Regions from separate parts of the Leifsonia sp. 2TAF2 genome, predicted to be linked through region 1. Evidence: predicted binding sites of a transcription regulator. Region 1 holds the regulator's gene; the other holds the start of a gene.
The links. The regulator LexA, encoded in region 1, represses DNA repair genes until DNA is damaged. The targets are predictions, from matches to a motif close to TCGAACANNTGTTCGA.

Region 1 (8,925 bases):
ATCGTGCGCGAGTTCGAGGAGGCCCGCGAGGCAGGCTTCGTCACGCGCCCGGTGATCGTCGGGCCTGTGACGTTCCTGCTCCTGAGCAAGCCGGCGGACGACGCGCCGGAGGGCTTCCGTCCGCTCTCCCGTCTCGCCGACCTGCTTCCGGTGTACCGCGAGCTCCTCGCGCGCCTGGCGGCGGCGGGCGCTCCGTGGGTGCAGCTCGACGAGCCGGCCCTGGTCAGCGAGAGCATCGACGAGCCGCGGGATGCGGTCCTCGCCGCCGTGCGGCAGACGTACGACCTGCTCGGCTCGGCGACCGACCGCCCGGCGATCTTCGTCGCCGCGCCGTACGGCAGTCTCGACGACGCCCTGCCCGCGCTCGCCGCGAGCCCGGTGGAGGCGATCCACCTCGACCTGGTGCGCGGGAGCATCCCGTCGGGCCTCGATGCGACCACCGCATCCGGCTTGTCGCAGAAGACCGTCGTCGGCGGTGTGATCGACGGCCACAACATCTGGCGCGGCGATCTGGAGGCGGCGTTCGGCACGCTCACCGAGCTGCTGTCGCTGAGCCCAGAGGTCACGGTGTCCACCTCCACCTCGCTGTTGCACGTGCCGCACGACGTCGACGACGAGCCGGACCTGGATGCGCGGCTGACGTCGTGGCTGGCCTTCGCCGACCAAAAGGTGACCCAGGTCGCGGTGCTCGCCCGCGGGATCGTGGACGGGCACGAAGCGATCCAGGAGGAGCTCACGGCCGCGACGGCCTCCCTCGCCGATCGGGCGTCGGCGCCGGGTGTGCGCGTGCCCGCGGTGCGCGAGCGCGAGGCCGCCCTGACCGAGGCGGACTTCCGTCGCGGCGAGTACGACGACCGGCTAGCCGCGCAGGAGGAGGCGCTCGGCCTGCCGTTCCTGCCGACGACCACCATCGGCTCGTTCCCGCAGACGGCCGACATCCGCCGCTCGCGGGCGCAGCTCGCGGCAGGCCTCATCAGTGAGGCGGAGTACCTGGGGCGGATGCGCGACGAGATCAAGCGCGTCGTCGACCTTCAGGAGGAGATCGGGATCGATGTCATCGTGCACGGCGAGCCCGAGCGCAACGACATGGTGCAGTACTTCGCCGAGAACCTCGAAGGCTTCGCCGTCACCCGCAACGGCTGGGTGCAGTCCTACGGTTCCCGCTGTACGCGCCCGTCCATCCTGTGGGGCGATGTCTCTCGTACGGCGCCCATCACGGTCGACTGGTCGGCGTACACCCAGAGCCTCACAGAGAAGCCGGTGAAGGGGATGCTGACGGGCCCGGTCACGATCCTCGCCTGGTCGTTCGTGCGCGACGACCAGCCGCTGGGCGAGACCGCACGGCAGGTCGCCCTGGCTCTGCGGGACGAGATCGCCGACCTGGAAGAGGCCGGCATCCGGGTCGTCCAGGTCGACGAGCCGGCGCTGCGCGAGCTGCTGCCGCTCAAGAAGGCCGACCAGGACGACTACCTCGAATGGTCGGTGGGCTCGTTCCGGCTCGCTACGTCGGGGGTCGCCGACCGCACGCAGATCCACACGCACCTCTGCTACTCGGAGTTCGGCGTGGTCATCGACGCGATCTGCAACCTCGACGCCGACGTGACCAGCATCGAGGCCGCCCGCAGTCGCATGGAGGTCGTGCACGACATCCAGCGCTCGGGATTCGAGCACGGCATCGGGCCGGGCGTCTACGACATCCACTCGCCGCGCGTGCCGTCGGTCGAGGAGGTCACCGAGCTGCTGGAGACGGCGCTCAGCGCCATCCCCGGGCGGCAGCTCTGGGTGAACCCGGACTGCGGTCTGAAGACGCGCGGCTACGACGAGACGGTCGCGTCGCTCCGGAACATCATCGAGGCGACGCGCGGCGTGCGCGAGCGGGCGTCGGTCAGCGCCTGAGGGTCGATTCGCCCGACGGATTCAGGATGCCGGCCCCGGTACGCGGACAGCGAACCGGGGCCGGCGCCGTGTGAGGATGACCACATGGTGTACATCTCGGACGACGAATTCGAGCGGATGGTCGGCGACGTCTTCGATGCACTCCCGGACGACATGGTCGGGCCGGTGGAGAATGTTGCGATCCTCATCGAGGATCAGCCCGCGGGTGCCCGGCCGCGGCTGTTCGGGCTGTACAGCGGGCGACCGCTGACGCGCCGATCAGTGTACGGCTTCGGCGAGCTACCGGACCGGATCACGCTGTTCCGCAACAACCTCGAGGCGTCGGCGTCGACGGTGGAGGAGCTGCGTGCGCGGGTGCGGATCACCCTCGTGCATGAGATCGGCCACTACTTCGGCCTCTCCGACGAGCGGCTGCAGGAGCTCGGCTGGGCGTGACCGCGCCCGAGTCGTGAGTCGTTGCTGCTACTCCGGCCGGATGGTGACATCTGGTCACCACTCGGCGGGGGATCGGCTCAGACGGCGCGGAGGACCGCGACGACCTTGCCCAGCACCTGCGCGAAGTCGCCCAGGATCGGCTCGAAGTTGGAGTTCCGCGGCAGCAGCCAGGTGTGGCCGTCTCGCTGCCGGAAGACCTTGACCGTCGCCTCCTCGTCGAGCATCGCCGCGACGATGTCGCCGTTCTCCGCGGTGTTCTGCTGGCGGATGACGACCCAGTCGCCGTCGCAGATCGCCGCGTCGATCATGGACTCGCCGATGACCTTCAGCATGAAGAGCTCGCCGTTGCCGACGAGCTGACGGGGGAGCGGGAACACCTCGTCCACCTGCTGCTCGGCGGTGATCGGGATGCCGGCGGCGATCCGCCCGACGAGGGGGACCATCGCGGCGTCGCCGACGGGGGTCTGGTTCTCGTAGTCCGGCGCCGCCGACGAGGACGACGGCAGGTCGATGAGGATCTCGAGCGCACGCGGACGGTTGGGGTCGCGGCGCAGGTAGCCGCTCAGCTCCAGCTGGTTCAGCTGGTGCGTCACGGAGGAGAGCGAGGAGAGCCCGACGGCGTCTCCGATCTCGCGCATGCTCGGCGGATAGCCGCGCTGGCCGACCGACCGCTGGATGAAGTCGAGGATCGCCAGTTGCTTGTCACTCAGATTCTTGCGGCGGCGGGTGCCTCCGCGGGCCTGGTTCTCGTTCGACACGGGAGTCCTCTCGTGACCTCGGCGACCTCCGGGATGCTCCCCGGCAGGAATGTCGGTGGTACCTGATCTGATGTTCTCAGACAGTCGAAACTGTATCCGCGTCGGGAAGGGAAGACAAACATGTGTTCGAGCGTGTCGCGAACTTTCCCGCGTAATTCCTTGGAAGAGGGCCGCTTGCGGATTCAGACATTCGAAGATACATTCGGAACACAGCTTCGCACCCGCGAGTCTGAGGAGGTCACGGCCATGAGTGCAGTACTGATGAGCGAGTCGGTTCCCACGCTTCGTGCGGTCCCGCGCCTGCCGGAGGGAGCGCGTGTCCGCCTGCGCCTCACGCGGCGCGGTCGCGCGGTGCTGTCGGCCCTGGTCGCGCTCCCACTCGTCATCGGCGCGATGGTGTTCGCCCTCAACGGCGGCGGCGCAGTCGCGACCGGCGACCAGACGCACGTCGCCTTCCAGTACGTCTCGGTGCAGTCGGGTGACTCACTCTGGTCGGTGGCCGAGCGCATCGCGCCGAACGCCGACCCGCGTGACGTGATCGCCGACATCGTGTCGCTCAATGGTCTCGACTCCGCGGTGGTGTCGCCCGGGCAGCAGCTCGCCGTCCCCACGAAGTACGCGCACTGACGAGTCCTTCCACGAATCGCCCTCGGCTCGTCACGCGGAGAAACCCGCGCCGGCGCGCTGACTACGATTGAACGGTGACTTCTCTCTCCGAGCTGCCGATCCGGGAGGACCTCCGCGGTCGCTCCCCGTACGGCGCTCCGCAGCGTCCGGTGCCCGTCGCGCTCAACGTGAACGAGAACACGCATCCGGTTCCGGAGGATGTCGCCGCCGACATCGTTGCTCGCGTCGCAGCGGCGGTGGGCGGGGTGAACCGCTACCCGGATCGGGAATTCACCGAGCTGCGCGCCGCGTTCGCCCGTTACCTGGGTCACGGGCTGACGCCGGATAACATCTGGGCGGCCAACGGCTCCAACGAGGTGCTGCAGCACATCCTCCAGGCCTTCGGCGGACCCGGGCGCACCCTGCTCGGCTTCGCGCCCACCTACTCGATGTACCCGCTGCTCGCCTCGGGCACGGGCACCGGCTACCTCGCCGGCGCCCGCGACGCCGACTATGAGCTCTCTCCCGAGACGGCGGTCGCCGAGATCCGTCGCACCGACCCGGACATCGTCATCCTCTGCTCCCCGAACAACCCCACGGGAACGCCGCTCGGCCTCGACACCATCGAAGCGGTGTACGACGCCGCCCGGGGGATCGTCGTGGTGGACGAGGCGTACGCCGAGTTCATGCCCGAGGGCGAGCCGTCCGCTCTGACCCTCCTCCCCGGCCGCCCGCGACTGCTCGTGTCGCGGACCATGAGCAAGGCATTCGCGTTCGCCGGCGCCCGCGTCGGCTACCTTGCCGCGGACCCGGCCGTGAACGACGCCCTGCGCCTCGTCCGCCTGCCGTACCACCTGTCCGCGCTCACGCAGGCGGCGGCCCTGGGCGCTCTCGCGCACTCCGACGAGATGCTGGCGACCGTCGGAGAGATCCGCGGGCAGCGCGACCGGCTGGTGTCCGAACTGGCACGCCTGGGATACACACCGCACCGAAGCGGCAGCAACTTCGTCCTGTTCGGCGGCGTGGCCGACCCGCACGCGACCTTCGAGGCCCTCGCCGAGCGCGGCATCCTCATCCGCGACGTCGGCATCCCGCACCACCTGCGGGTCACCGCCGGCACCGAGGCTGAGACCACCGCGTTCCTCGAGGCGCTGGCGGCGCTCGGCCGTCCGGGCGCGGACGCGGCGGCCGACACCGCCGCCGACCCGGCCCCGGAGCGGGTGCAAGACGCCCCGGTAGACTCGGACGCATGACGAATCGCGCCGCCACGGTCACGCGGGAGACCAGCGAGTCGAGTATCGAGCTGAGTCTCGACCTCGACGGTACGGGCACCTCCGACATCCAGACGAGCGTCCCGTTCTACGATCACCTGCTGACCGCATTCGCCAAGCACTCGCTCACCGATCTGCGCATCCGCGCCACCGGGGACACCGACATCGATGTGCACCACACGGTCGAAGACATCGGTATCGTGCTCGGGCAGGCGATCCGGGAGGCGCTGGGCGACAAGGCCGGCATCTCGCGCTATGGCGATGCCCTCGTGCCGCTCGACGAGGCCCTGGTCCAGGCGGTCGTCGACATCTCCGGGCGGCCTTACCTCGTGCACACCGGCGAGCCTGCCGGCTTCGAGCTGCACCTGATCGGCGGGCACTTCACGGGATCGATGGTGCGCCACGTCTTCGAGGCCATCTCGTTCAACGCGCGCATCACGACGCACATCACCGTCATCGGCGGCCGCGACCCGCACCACATCGCCGAGGCGGAGTTCAAGGCGTTCGCGCGCGCGTTCCGCCAGGCGAAGGCGTTCGATCCGCTGGTGAGCGGCATCCCCTCCACCAAGGGGGCGCTGTGACCGAGGGGGACAAGCCGGATGTCGTCGTCTTCGACTACGGGACGGGCAACGTCCACTCGGCTGTCAAGGCGCTCGAAGCCGCCGGAGCGAACGTCGAGCTGACGGGCAACCGGCGACGTGCGCAGGAGGCCGACGGCCTCCTCGTACCGGGTGTCGGAGCCTTCACCGCGGTCGCTGAGGCGCTGCGCGCATCCCACGGCGACGAGGTCATCGACCGGCGGCTCGCCGGAGGTCGCCCCGTGCTCGGCATCTGCGTCGGCATGCAGGTCATGTTCGAGCGCGGCGTCGAGAACGGCCTCGAGACCGAGGGGCTGGGGGAGTGGCCGGGGACGGTCGACCTCATCCGCGCCGACGTCGTGCCGCACATGGGCTGGAACACGGTCCGAGCGCCGGAGGACTCCACACTGTTCGCCGGGCTGGCGGACGAGCGCTTCTACTTCGTCCACTCGTACGCGGCCCAGGACTGGACCCTGGAGCCGTCGGGGCCCTTCCCGAAGCCGAAGGTGACCTGGGCCGATCACGGAGCGCCGTTCGTCGCCGCGGTCGAGAACGGCCCGCTGAGCGCGACGCAGTTCCACCCCGAGAAGTCGGGGCAGGCGGGCATCCAGCTGCTCCGCAACTGGGTCCGCTCGCTCTAGCCGTCCGCTCGCTCCAGCCCGGCGCTCGCCACTTTCGTCCGCCCGCGCACCGACATCCAAGGAACACCATGACCGATTTCATCTCCACGCCCCGACTCGTCCTCCTCCCCGCGGTGGATGTCGCCGACGGCAAGGCCGTGCGCCTCACGCAGGGCGAGGCCGGCAGCGAGACCAGCTATGGCGACCCGGTGGATGCGGCGGCCGAGTGGGCCGAGGCGGGCGCCGAGTGGATCCACCTGGTCGACCTGGATGCCGCCTTCGGTCGCGGCGAGAACCGCTCCCTGCTGCGCAAGGTCATCCGCGAGGTGCACGGCGTGAGCATCGAGCTCTCCGGCGGCATCCGCGACGACGACTCGCTGAAGCAGGCGCTCGACGCCGGCGCCACCCGGGTCAACCTGGGCACGGCGGCGCTGGAGAACCCCGAGTGGGCGGCCAGCGCGATCAGCCAGTTCGGCGAGGCGGTGGCCGTGGGCCTGGATGTGCGCGGCACGACCCTCGCAGCCCGCGGCTGGACGCGCGAGGGCGGCGACCTGTGGGAGGTCCTCGACCGGCTCGAGGACGCCGGCTGTGCGCGCTACGTCGTCACCGACGTCACCAAGGACGGCACCCTGCGCGGCCCGAACCTCGACCTGCTGCATCAGGTGCTCGACCGCACCGAGCGTCCGGTCGTCGCCTCCGGCGGCATCTCCAACCTCGACGACATCGCCGCTCTGCGCGAACTGGTGCCGCTGGGACTGGAAGGCGCCATCGTCGGCAAGGCGCTCTACGCCGGCGCATTCACCCTTCCCGAGGCGCTGGATGTCGCCGGGCGCTGACGACGTGGATCCGGCATCCGGCCCGTCGCGGTCGGGTCCTGCCGCGCACGGACCCAGTGACGAGGGCGCGGCCCGGCTCGCGGGCTTCGCCGCCTCCCTCGCCGACTCCGCCGGCCAGCCGTGGGAGGGGCGCGCGTTCGACGACAACCCGTTCGGTGACGACGACGGGTCGGCGCCTCCCGCCCTGCTCGGCGCGCTGGCGGCGTTCCGCGCAGGCGAGGCCGGCCCCGAGCGGGTCGTGGATGCTCTGCGCGAGTCCCGGCTGCTCATCCCGCTGATCGCCGAGCTCGGTGAGGAGGGTGAGAACGACGCCGGGATGCTCGTCGATAAGACCCAGGAGCTGTCGATCGTGCGGGTGGCCGGCCCGGACGGCCGCACGGTGCAGCCGGTGTTCTCGTCGGTGACCGCCATGCAGGCGTGGAACCCGGCCGCCCGGCCGGTGCCGGCGCAGGGTCGCCGTGCCGCGCTCGCGGCTGCAGCGGAAGGCACCGAGCTCATCGTGCTCGACCCGACCTCCGAGACGGAGTTCGTGCTCCGTCGGCCGGCGGTCTGGGCGGTCGCGCAGGGGACGCCGTGGCTGCCGAGCGACCGGGATCCTCAGGTCGGCGAAGCGTTCCGCGCATCCATCGCCCCGGAGCTTGGCGTGCACGACGTCCACCTGGTCGCGGGCGACCCGGCGAGCCGTCTGGCCGGTGAGGAGCTGGTGGTGCGGCTGTCCCTCGCCGCCGGGCTCACCCGCGAAGAGCTGGATGCGATCCTCGCCCGACTCGCCCAGCGCTGGGCGAACGACGACGTGATCGCCACACGCGTCGACTCCCTCCGCGTGCAACTGGTCGCCTCCGCCGACTGATGCGGCGGACGGCGACGGCTCGCGCCGCCGCATAGGCTGGAGGGACCATGACCGTCTTCGCCGCCATCGTGCTGTTCCTGAACGCCGTCTTCAACGTCTTCGCCTGGCCGCGGTTCTTCACCCGTGTCCGGAAGGATGCGCGGGCGCGGGATGCCGCCGGTCGCGCGACCCCGTTCCTCGTCGTGCACGCCGTGCTCCTCGCGGTCGCGCTGCTGCTGGCGGTGCTGTCCGCTGTGGCGGGCATCCTGCTGCTGGTGGCAGGCTGAGGGCATGGCCCTCAACATCACCGGCGACGCGGAAGCCGACGCCCTCCTCGACCAGTCCCCGTTCGCCCTCCTGACCGGGATGCTGCTCGACCAGCAGGTGCCGATGGAGACAGCCTTCGCGGGCCCGGCCAAGCTGCGCGACCGGCTCGGATCGCTGGACCCGGCGACCCTGGCGGCGATCGATCCGGAGAAGCTCGCCGAGGTCATGAAGCAGACGCCGGCGGTCCACCGGTTCCCCGGCTCGATGGCGGGCCGGGTGCAGGCGCTCGCCGCCGCGATCGTCTCGGAGTGGGGTGGAGACACCGCCGCGATCTGGACGCAGGGCGACCCGAATGGGGCCGAGGTGCTGCGCCGGCTGAAGGCTCTGCCGGGATTCGGCGAGCAGAAGGCCAAGATCTTCCTGGCGCTGCTGGGCAAGCGGAAGGGCCTCCAGGCGGCGGGATGGCAGGACGCGGCCGGCGACTACGGGCTGGACGGCTATCGTTCGGTGGCCGATATCGTCGACGCGGATTCGCTCACGCGGGTCCGGGAGCACAAGCGTGCGGTGAAGGCGGCTGCGAAGGAAAAGTGATCACAGGCGGACGCCGGTCCGCCGTTTCCGGTCCGGCCTGTGGACAACGGCCCGCTGTCGGTGGTCGCCGATAGTCTCGCAGAGCGGATGGCCGATCGTCCGTACGAAGGGAGGTCGCCGTGTTCCTGCTCGACGGGATCATCGTCACGAGTGCGAGCGACCTCACCGAGGCGTCGAAGTGCGAGTTCGCCTTCCTCCGCACGGTGGATGTGAAGCTCGGTCGCCTCGAGAAGACCGA
Region 2 (8,925 bases), 290 kb from region 1:
GAGCTGGCCGATGCCGCCGCCGCCCCCGCGGCCGGGTGCCCGACGGGATGTCGTCCAGCTGGGCTGGTCCCTCAGCTCGCGCGGCGGCCGCGCATCGCCCGAAGGGATCCGCGCCCTTCGCCTGGTCGCCGAACGCGCCCTGCAGTTGCGCGGGCTCGACCTGGAGGACCGGTCCGCCGACGCGCACCTGGCGGCGCTCCTGGGCTCCGACCTGCTCGCGCTGCTGCGGCGAGGGTCGGCGGTCCAGCCGCCACGCACGGCGCAGGTAGCCGCTGCCCTCGACCGCCTGGAGGCGCTCGTCCGCGATGACGCCCCGGCCGGCGCTACCGTCCCGACCCGTCCCCGAGCATCGACCCGCCACACCGCCCCGACCCGTCCCACCGCCCCGACCCCTGAGGAGACGCCCCGTGCCCGCTGACCCCCACACCACATCCGCATCGCCCCTTCCCCTCGCCGACGTGGCGCGTCTCGGCGCCGAGGTCCTCGACCGGGTGGGGAGCGTCGTCGTGGGGATGCGGGACCCCCTGCGGATCGCGTTCGCGACCATCCTCGCGGGCGGTCACGTGCTGTTCGAGGACGTCCCCGGTCTCGGCAAGACGCTCGCAGCGCGCAGCATCGCCGCGGCCGTCGGTCTCGACTTCCGCCGCCTGCAGTGCACGCCCGACCTGCTCCCGTCGGACATCACGGGTTCGTTCGTGTACGTGCCGAGCACCTCCGACTTCGAGTTCCGGCCGGGGCCGGTGTTCACCGGGCTGTTCCTGGCGGACGAGATCAACCGCACCTCGCCTAAGACCCAGTCGGCGCTGCTGGAGGCGATGGCGGAGGGGCAGGTGTCGGTCGAGGGCCGCAGTTTCCCACTGCCGTCGCCCTTCCACGTCGTCGCGACGGCGAACCCGATCGAGTCCGAGGGCACCTACGCGCTGCCGGAGGCTCAGCTCGACCGGTTCATGGTGCGGCTCAGTGTCGGCTACCCCGACGAGGCGGGGGAGGCGCGGGTGCTGCTGGCGCGTGTCGCCCGGCGGCACGAGGTGGCGACGGTGGAGCCGGTGATCGACGCGGAGACGCTCGCCGCGATGCAGGCGGGCGTGGAGGCGGTGGATGTCGATCCCGACATCGCGGAGTACTGCGTCCGGCTGGCCGCGGCGACCCGTCGTCACAAGTCGGTCGACGTGGGCGCCTCCCCACGCGGCTCGCAGGGCCTGCTGCTGGTCGCGCGGGCGCTGGCCGTGCTCGCCGGACGCGACTTCGTCATCCCCGACGACGTCAAAGCGGTCGCCGTCCCGGTGCTGGCGCACCGCCTCACGCTGACCGTTCAGGCGTGGACCAGCGGGGTGCGCGCCGAGGAGATCGTGACCGAGGTGGTCAACACGGTGCCCGGGCCGCCCGCCGTCGGGGCGACGCAGCGTGCCGGCGGCGAGACGGCCGCGCGATGAGCCAGCGACCGGTGGGCCGGCGACCGATGAGCTCACGACGGGTAAGGCTGCGGCCGGCGCACCAGGCACGACGATGACACTCCGCACGAGCACGACGACACGGACCGCGTGGATGCTCAGCCCCGCTCTCGCCGCAGCCGTCGTCGTCGGCGCCATCGGGGTCGTCGCGGGTTTCGTGATGTCGCGGCTGGAGCCGGCCCTGGTCGGCGCGCCACTCCTCCTCGCGGCCGCCTTGGCGTGGGATCGCCGCCCCGGCCGTGTCCGTGAGGATCCCGCAGCGGGCGACGCGGTCACGGTGGCCGCCGAGGTCGCCGCGGACGGCGCCGTGCACAGCGACCGCGGCGTCGACGCGCTGACGGTCGAGGTGCGGGCGACCGCGGCACAGCATCCCGACGCCCTGCAGGTGCGGTTGACGCTCGGGACGGCTGCCCCGGTGGATGCGGTGCTCACGCCGCGTGCGGCGGCGAAACTCGGCAGCGAGGTCCCCGTCGTGCACTCCGGACGGCAGCGGGTCGCCTCCGTGGAGGTGCGAGCGGTCGGGGCGGACGCGGTCTGGGCCGGAGAGCCGGGGGAGGAGGCGGCGGTGGAGCGCGTGGTGCGCCCGGGTACCGTGCCGATCCGCAGCATCCCCCTCCCGAGCCGTCTTCTCGGACTGACCGGCCAGCACATCTCGACGCGACCGGGCGAGGGCGGCGAGTTCCGCGACATCGACGAGTTCCATCCGGGTGACCGGCTGCGTCGCATCGACTGGCGGGCCACCGCGCGTGCCGGGCGGGCGGGGGAGCTGTACGTGCGCCGCACCACCGCGACTTCGGACGCCGCCGTGCACCTCGTCGTCGACGCCCGCGACGATCTCAGCGCCGTCGTGGCCGACTGGTCCCGCGCCTACCCGCGGCCGGCCGTCTCCTCGCTCGATCTGGCGCGCGAGGCGGCGTCCTCCCTCGCCGTGGCGTATGCGGCGGCCGGCGACCGGGTCGGGTTCGACGATCTGGGCCAGTCGAGGCGCGTCCTCCCTCCGCGTGCGGGCGCCCGTCATCGGGAGCGCGTGCTCCGGGCGATCGAGCTGACCGCAGCGGACAACAGGGCCTACCATCGCGTCCGGGCGCCGCGGCTTTCGCCGGGTTCTCTGGCCGTGATGCTCTCGACCTTTCTCGACGACCAGGCGCTGACGCTCGCGCTCACCTGGCGGGCGGCGGGGCACCGGGTGATCGCCGTGGATGTCCTCCCTGCTCGGGATGCGCGCGACCTGTCCACACGCGACCTCCTGGCGCTGAGGACGATCGAACTGGAGCGGCGCCTCCGGCTCGACCAGCTGCAGGCCGGGGGCGTCGAGCTGCTCGCGTGGGAGGATGCGGCTGCTCGGCAGGGCGCCCTACGCGCGCTGGCCTCGGCGCCGGCACGGGCCTCGGCGAGGGCGCGGCGATGAGCGCGCGTCCGGAGTTCGGGGGACCGCCGGTCCTCGACGTCGCCACCGTTCCGGGCTGGTCGCTGCGCGTTCTCTTCGTCGCGATCGCCCTTCCGCTGGTCCTGGTGGGGGTTCCGGGCGGGCCGTGGTCGGCGATCGCGACCCTCCTCGTCGGCGTGGCCGTCTGGCGACCGCGCTGGCTCACCGCGTGGGTGCTCCTCGGCGTGCTGGTGCTGTCGTCCCTGATCGAACCGGGCACGGCGAGTCCGCGGCTGCTCGCGCTGATCGCCGGGGCGCACGCCCTGCATCTCATCGCCGCGTGGATGCTCGTGGTTCCGGCCGCGGCGCGGCTGCAACCCGCGGTGCTCCTGCCGTCGCTGCGCCGTTTCGTGCTCATCCAGGTGCCGGTCCAGGCGGCCGCCGTCCTGCTTCTGGTGTTCGGCGGAGGAACGGGCGAGCCGGTCCTCGCGGTCGTCTCGGGACTTGCGCTGGTAGCGCTCGTGGGGATGCTCCTCCCCGCGCTGATCCGGCGGTCGCCTCGGTGACGGGGTTCGAATGTCGGTGGTCGAGCCTAGACTCGCGGCTGCATGGGTGAACCGCGTCCATCCGGTAGAATCGAACACACGTTCGACCTGGCGGGCGAGGTGCGCGGTGGGCGAACAGCCCCGATTTCCCAGCACGGATGGCGGAGAATAGAGCGAGTGAGCAGCGGGCGAGTGAACAGCGAGACGGGAAACATCAGCAGAGTGACGGGGTCGCACCTCAGCGTGCGCGGAGCACGCGTGCACAACCTCCACAACGTCGACCTCGAGATCCCGCGCGATTCGATGGTCGTCTTCACAGGTCTGTCCGGATCGGGCAAGTCGTCGCTCGCGTTCGACACGATCTTCGCCGAGGGGCAGCGGCGCTACGTCGAGTCCCTGTCGGCATATGCGCGCCAGTTCCTCGGTCAGGTCGACCGGCCGGATGTGGACTTCATCGAGGGCCTGAGCCCCGCGGTCTCGATCGACCAGAAGTCCACCAACCGCAACCCGCGGTCGACCGTGGGCACGATCACCGAGATCTATGACTACATGCGACTGCTGTGGGCCCGCATCGGGGTTCCGCACTGTCCTATCTGCGGTGAGCGCATCCAGCGCCAGACGGTGCAGCAGATCGCCGACCAGCTCATGGAGCTGGAGCCGGGCACCCGGTACATGGTCGTCAGCCCCGTGGTCTCGCAGAAGAAGGGCGAGTTCGTCGACCTCTTCAAGGAGCTGGCCGCGAGCGGTTACTCGCGTGCGCTCGTCGACGGTGAGCAGATTCAGCTCTCCGACCCGCCCACGCTGAAGAAGCAGTACAAGCACGACATCTCGGTCGTGGTCGACCGTCTCGTCGCCGGTCCCGACATCCTGGGCCGCCTCACCGACTCCCTCGAGACGGCGCTCCGGCTGACCGACGGCCTCGTCCAGATCAACTACGTCGACCGCGAGGGAGCCGCGGCGTGGCAGAACTTCAGCGAGAAGCTCTCCTGCCCGAACGGCCACCCGATCCAGCTGACCGAGATCGAGCCGCGGACCTTCTCGTTCAACGCGCCGTTCGGCGCCTGCCCGGAGTGCTCGGGACTCGGCACGCGCATGTCGGTCGATGACGAGCTCCTGCTCGGCGATGACACGCTCAGCATCGCCGAGGGCGTCATCGTGCCGTGGACCACCCAGGGCAAGGGACTCTTCAACTACTACGAGAAGCTGCTCGACGGCCTCGCACGCGACCTGAAGTTCTCGCTGAAGACGCCGTGGAAGAAGCTGCCGGACAACGTCAAGGACGCGGTGCTCCACGGCGACAACTTCGAGGTCAAGGTGAAGTGGAAGAACCGCTACGGCCGCGAGATGTCGTACACCTCCGGCTTCGAGGGCGTGGTGCCGTACATCGAGCGCCAGTACCTCCAGGCCGAGACCGACACGCAGCGCGCCCGCTGGGCCGAGTACCTGCGTGAGGTGCCGTGCCCGGTCTGCGGTGGCAAGCGACTCAAGCCCGAGGTGCTCGCGGTGCTCGTGCACGGCAAGAGCATCGCGGACGCGTCGCAGCTGAGCCTCAGCGACGCCCGCACCTTCATGGAGAAGCTGCACCTGACCGAGCGGGAGCAGAAGATCGGCGCGCAGGTGCTGCGCGAGATCAAGATCCGCCTCGACTTCCTCATCCAGGTGGGCCTCAGTTACCTCGACCTGGCCCGCGCGGCAGGCACCCTGTCCGGCGGCGAGGCCCAGCGCATCCGCCTGGCGACGCAGATCGGTTCGGGCCTGACCGGAGTGCTCTACGTGCTCGACGAGCCGAGCATCGGCCTGCACCAGCGCGACAACCGCCGGCTCATCGACACGCTCGTCGCCCTCCGTGATCTCGGCAACACGCTGATCGTCGTCGAGCACGACGAGGACACCATCCGCACCGCCGACTGGATCGTCGACATCGGCCCCGGCGCAGGCGTGAACGGCGGCCACGTCGTCCACTCCGGCTCGTACGACGACCTGCTCGCGAACACCGACTCGCTGACCGGCGACTACCTGGCCGGCCGTCGCGAGATCGCGCTCCCCAGCAAGCGGCGCAAGGTCGACAAGAAGCGGATGATCCGGGTCGTGGATGCGGAGGCCAACAACCTGAAGAAGGTCACGGTCGACTTCCCGCTCGGCACGTTCGTCGCGGTCACCGGCGTCTCCGGCTCCGGCAAGTCGTCGCTCGTGAACGACATCCTGTACCGGGTGATGGCGAACAAGCTCAACGGCGCCCGCAAGGTGCCGGGCAAGCACCGCACGGTGACCGGACTCGAGAACCTCGACAAGGTCGTGCACGTCGACCAGGCGCCGATCGGGCGGACGCCCCGCTCGAACCCGGCGACCTACACGGGCGTGTTCGACCGCATCCGCAACCTGTTCGCGGAGACGCCCGAGGCGAAGGCCCGGGGCTACCTTCCCGGTCGGTTCAGCTTCAACGTCAAGGGCGGCCGCTGCGAGGCGTGCTCGGGCGACGGCACGATCAAGATCGAGATGAACTTCCTGCCAGACGTATACGTCGCGTGCGAGGTGTGCGGGGGAGCGCGGTACAACCGCGACACCCTCTCCGTGCACTACAAGGGCAAGAACATCGCCGAGGTGCTCGACATGCCGATCAGCGAGGCGGCGGAGTTCTTCCGGCCGATCTCGGCCATCCACCGCTACCTGCAGACGCTGGTGGATGTGGGGCTCGGCTATGTCCGGCTCGGCCAGAGCGCGACGACCCTGTCGGGTGGCGAGGCCCAGCGCGTGAAGCTCGCGACCGAGCTGCAGCGCCGGTCCAACGGCCGGAGCGTCTACGTGCTCGACGAGCCGACCACCGGTCTGCACTTCGAGGATGTCCGCAAGCTCCTGCTGGTCCTCAACGGACTGCTCGACAAGGGCAATACGGTGATCGTCATCGAGCACAACCTCGACGTCATCAAGTCCGCAGACTGGATCATCGACATGGGTCCGGAGGGCGGTGCCGGCGGCGGCGAGGTCATCGCGACCGGCACCCCGGAGAAGGTCGCCGAGACCCCGGGCAGCCACACCGGCTTCTTCCTCAAGGAGATGCTCCAGGGCGAGTCGGCTCGGGGCGCCGCGTAAGGCGCGCCGTGGCAGACACCGTCAGCTACCGGCCGAAGGCCGGCGAGATCCCGACGCAGCCGGGCGTGTACCGGTTCCGCGACAAGAACCGGCGCGTGCTCTACGTCGGCAAGGCGAAGAACCTCCGCGCCCGGCTGAGCAACTACTTCCAGCCGCTGCGGAGCCTCCACGAGCGCACCCGCCGCATGGTCACGACCGCGTCGAGCGTCGAATGGACGGTGGTCGGCACCGAGTACGAGGCGCTCCAGCTCGAGTACACCTGGATCAAGGAGTTCAATCCGCCGTTCAACGTCAAGTTCCGCGACGACAAGACGTACCCGTACCTCGCGGTGACCCTCGGCGACCGAATCCCGCGGGTCATGATCACGCGTAACCGCAACCTGAAGGATGCGCGCTACTTCGGCCCGTACACGAAGGTGTGGGCCATCCGCGAGACGGTCGACCTGATGCTGAAAGCGTTCCCGATGCGCAGCTGCTCGGACGGCGTCTACAAGCGCGCCGAGCAGACCGGGCGTCCGTGCCTGCTGGGCGACATCGGCAAGTGCGCGGCGCCGTGCGTCGGTCGCATCTCGCCGGAGGACCACAAATCGCTCGCCATCGACTTCGCGTCGTTCATGGCCGGCAACGACACCGGCTACCTCCGCGACCTGAACGAGAAGATGAAGCAGGCCGCCAGCACGATGGACTACGAGTCCGCAGCGCGGCACCGGGATGCCATCCAGGCGCTCGAGGGCGCGCTCGGCAAGAGCGCGGTCGTCCTGACCGAGAACATCGACGCGGATGTGTTCGGCATCGCCCACGACGAGCTCGCTGCGGCCGTGCAGCAGTTCATCGTCCGCGGCGGCCGCGTGCGCGGTGTCCGCAGCTGGGTGGTCGACAAGGAGCTCGACATGGAGCTCGGCGAGCTGGTCGAAACGGTCGTCCAGAACGCCTACGACGGCCCCGATGCCCCGCCACGCGAGATCCTCGTCCCCGAGCTGCCCGAAGACACGGCGGAGCTCGAGCAGTGGCTCACCCAGCGGCGCCGCGAGACGCCCGATCCGTCCGCCCCGCGCGGCCGGCACACCGGCCGGGTCGAACTGCGGACCGCGCAGCGGGGCGAGAAGGCCGCGCTCGCGCAGACCGTCTCGATGAACGCGAAGAACGCGCTCATCCTGTACAAGACCCGCCGCAGTTCCGACTTCGTGGCGCGCTCCCAGGCGCTGAACGACATCCAGGACGCCCTCGGCATGCCGGACGCGCCCCTGAGGATGGAGTGCTACGACGTCTCCCATCTGAGCGGCACGAACATCGTCGCGTCGATGGTCGTCTTCGAGGACGGCCTGCCCCGCAAGGACCAGTACCGCCGTTTCAGCATCCCCGAGTCCACGGACGACACCGAGTCGATCTACCAGGTCATCACCCGCCGGCTGGCCTACCTGAAGGACGGTTCGTCCGTCGATCCGGCCGCGGACGCCATCGGGGACGCCGCAGTCGACGCGACCGCGGAAGACACCGCGCTGGACGCCGAAGGGGCAGCGGGTGCCGACGAGGTGGTGGAGGCCGCGGCCGAGCGCCGTCGCCGCAAGTTCTCGTACCCGCCGAACCTGCTGCTCGTCGACGGCGGCCAGCCGCAGGTGGCCGCCGCCAAACGGGCGCTCGACGAGTCGGGCGTGACCGGAATCCAGCTCGCCGGCATCGCGAAGCGGCTCGAGGAGATCTGGCTGCCCGACTCCGACTTCCCGGTGATCCTGCCGCGGAACAGCGACGCGCTCTTCCTCATCCAGCGCCTCCGCGACGAGGCCCACCGCTTCGCCATCACGTACCAGCGTGCGCGCCGCAAGCGCGACATCGGCACGGTGCTGGGCGAGATCCCGGGGCTCGGCCCGTCGCGCGTGAAGGTGCTGCTCAAGCACTTCGGATCGGTAGCCCAGCTGAGGAAGGCCACTCCCGAGGAGATCGCCGAGGTGCGCGGGGTCGGCCCGACCCTCGCCACGGCCATCTTCGAGCGGTTGGCGGAGGGCGGCGCGACCGACGCTGCAACCGACAGCGCAGGTGAGCAGAGCGGTCAGGCGTCCGGGGTCAGTCGCTAGGCTGGACCTACACCGACACGGAGGAGACCGGACGATGGCCACCGACGACGACACTGTCGCAAGCGGGGAGCAACAGGAAGTACTCATCGTCACCGGGATGTCGGGGGCCGGCCGTTCGACGGTCGCCAACGCGCTGGAGGACCTCGACTGGTACGTGGTCGACAACCTCCCGCCGCAGATGCTGCGCCCGCTGATCGAACTCGCCAACCGGGCGGAGTCCGGGCTCCCGCGCATCGCGGCGGTGGTCGACGTGCGGGGCCGCAACTTCTTCGTCGACCTGCGCGACATGATCCAGAGCCTCCGCGAGGGCACCAAAGTGCGGGTGCTCTTCCTGGAGGCGTCGGATGCGGTGCTCGTGCGCCGCTTCGAGCAGGTGCGCCGGCCGCACCCGCTGCAGGGCG

Region 2: uvrA (excinuclease ABC subunit UvrA) is a predicted target of LexA. The motif match lies at 3,454-3,469, and genes of this name have one in related genera.

Annotation. Positions count from the first base shown of each region.
Region 1 is NZ_JBFRFY010000001.1:1,323,278-1,332,202, forward strand. Features, by position in the region: gene metE (5-methyltetrahydropteroyltriglutamate--homocysteine S-methyltransferase) at 1-1,896, shown strand, start outside; gene AB4Z18_RS06350 (metallopeptidase family protein) at 1,981-2,331, shown strand; gene lexA (transcriptional repressor LexA) at 2,409-3,089, opposite strand; gene AB4Z18_RS06360 (LysM peptidoglycan-binding domain-containing protein) at 3,336-3,716, shown strand; gene AB4Z18_RS06365 (histidinol-phosphate transaminase) at 3,791-4,948, shown strand; gene hisB (imidazoleglycerol-phosphate dehydratase HisB) at 4,945-5,547, shown strand; gene hisH (imidazole glycerol phosphate synthase subunit HisH) at 5,544-6,185, shown strand; gene priA (bifunctional 1-(5-phosphoribosyl)-5-((5-phosphoribosylamino)methylideneamino)imidazole-4-carboxamide isomerase/phosphoribosylanthranilate isomerase PriA) at 6,254-7,000, shown strand; gene AB4Z18_RS06385 (SseB family protein) at 6,984-7,850, shown strand; gene AB4Z18_RS06390 (SCO4848 family membrane protein) at 7,898-8,116, shown strand; gene AB4Z18_RS06395 (HhH-GPD-type base excision DNA repair protein) at 8,121-8,687, shown strand; gene AB4Z18_RS06400 (TM0106 family RecB-like putative nuclease) at 8,807-8,925, shown strand, end outside.
Region 2 is NZ_JBFRFY010000001.1:1,615,632-1,624,556, forward strand. Features, by position in the region: gene AB4Z18_RS07745 (hypothetical protein) at 1-418, shown strand, start outside; gene AB4Z18_RS07750 (AAA family ATPase) at 408-1,433, shown strand; gene AB4Z18_RS07755 (DUF58 domain-containing protein) at 1,507-2,859, shown strand; gene AB4Z18_RS07760 (hypothetical protein) at 2,856-3,383, shown strand; gene uvrA (excinuclease ABC subunit UvrA) at 3,540-6,452, shown strand; gene uvrC (excinuclease ABC subunit UvrC) at 6,461-8,524, shown strand; gene rapZ (RNase adapter RapZ) at 8,559-8,925, shown strand, end outside.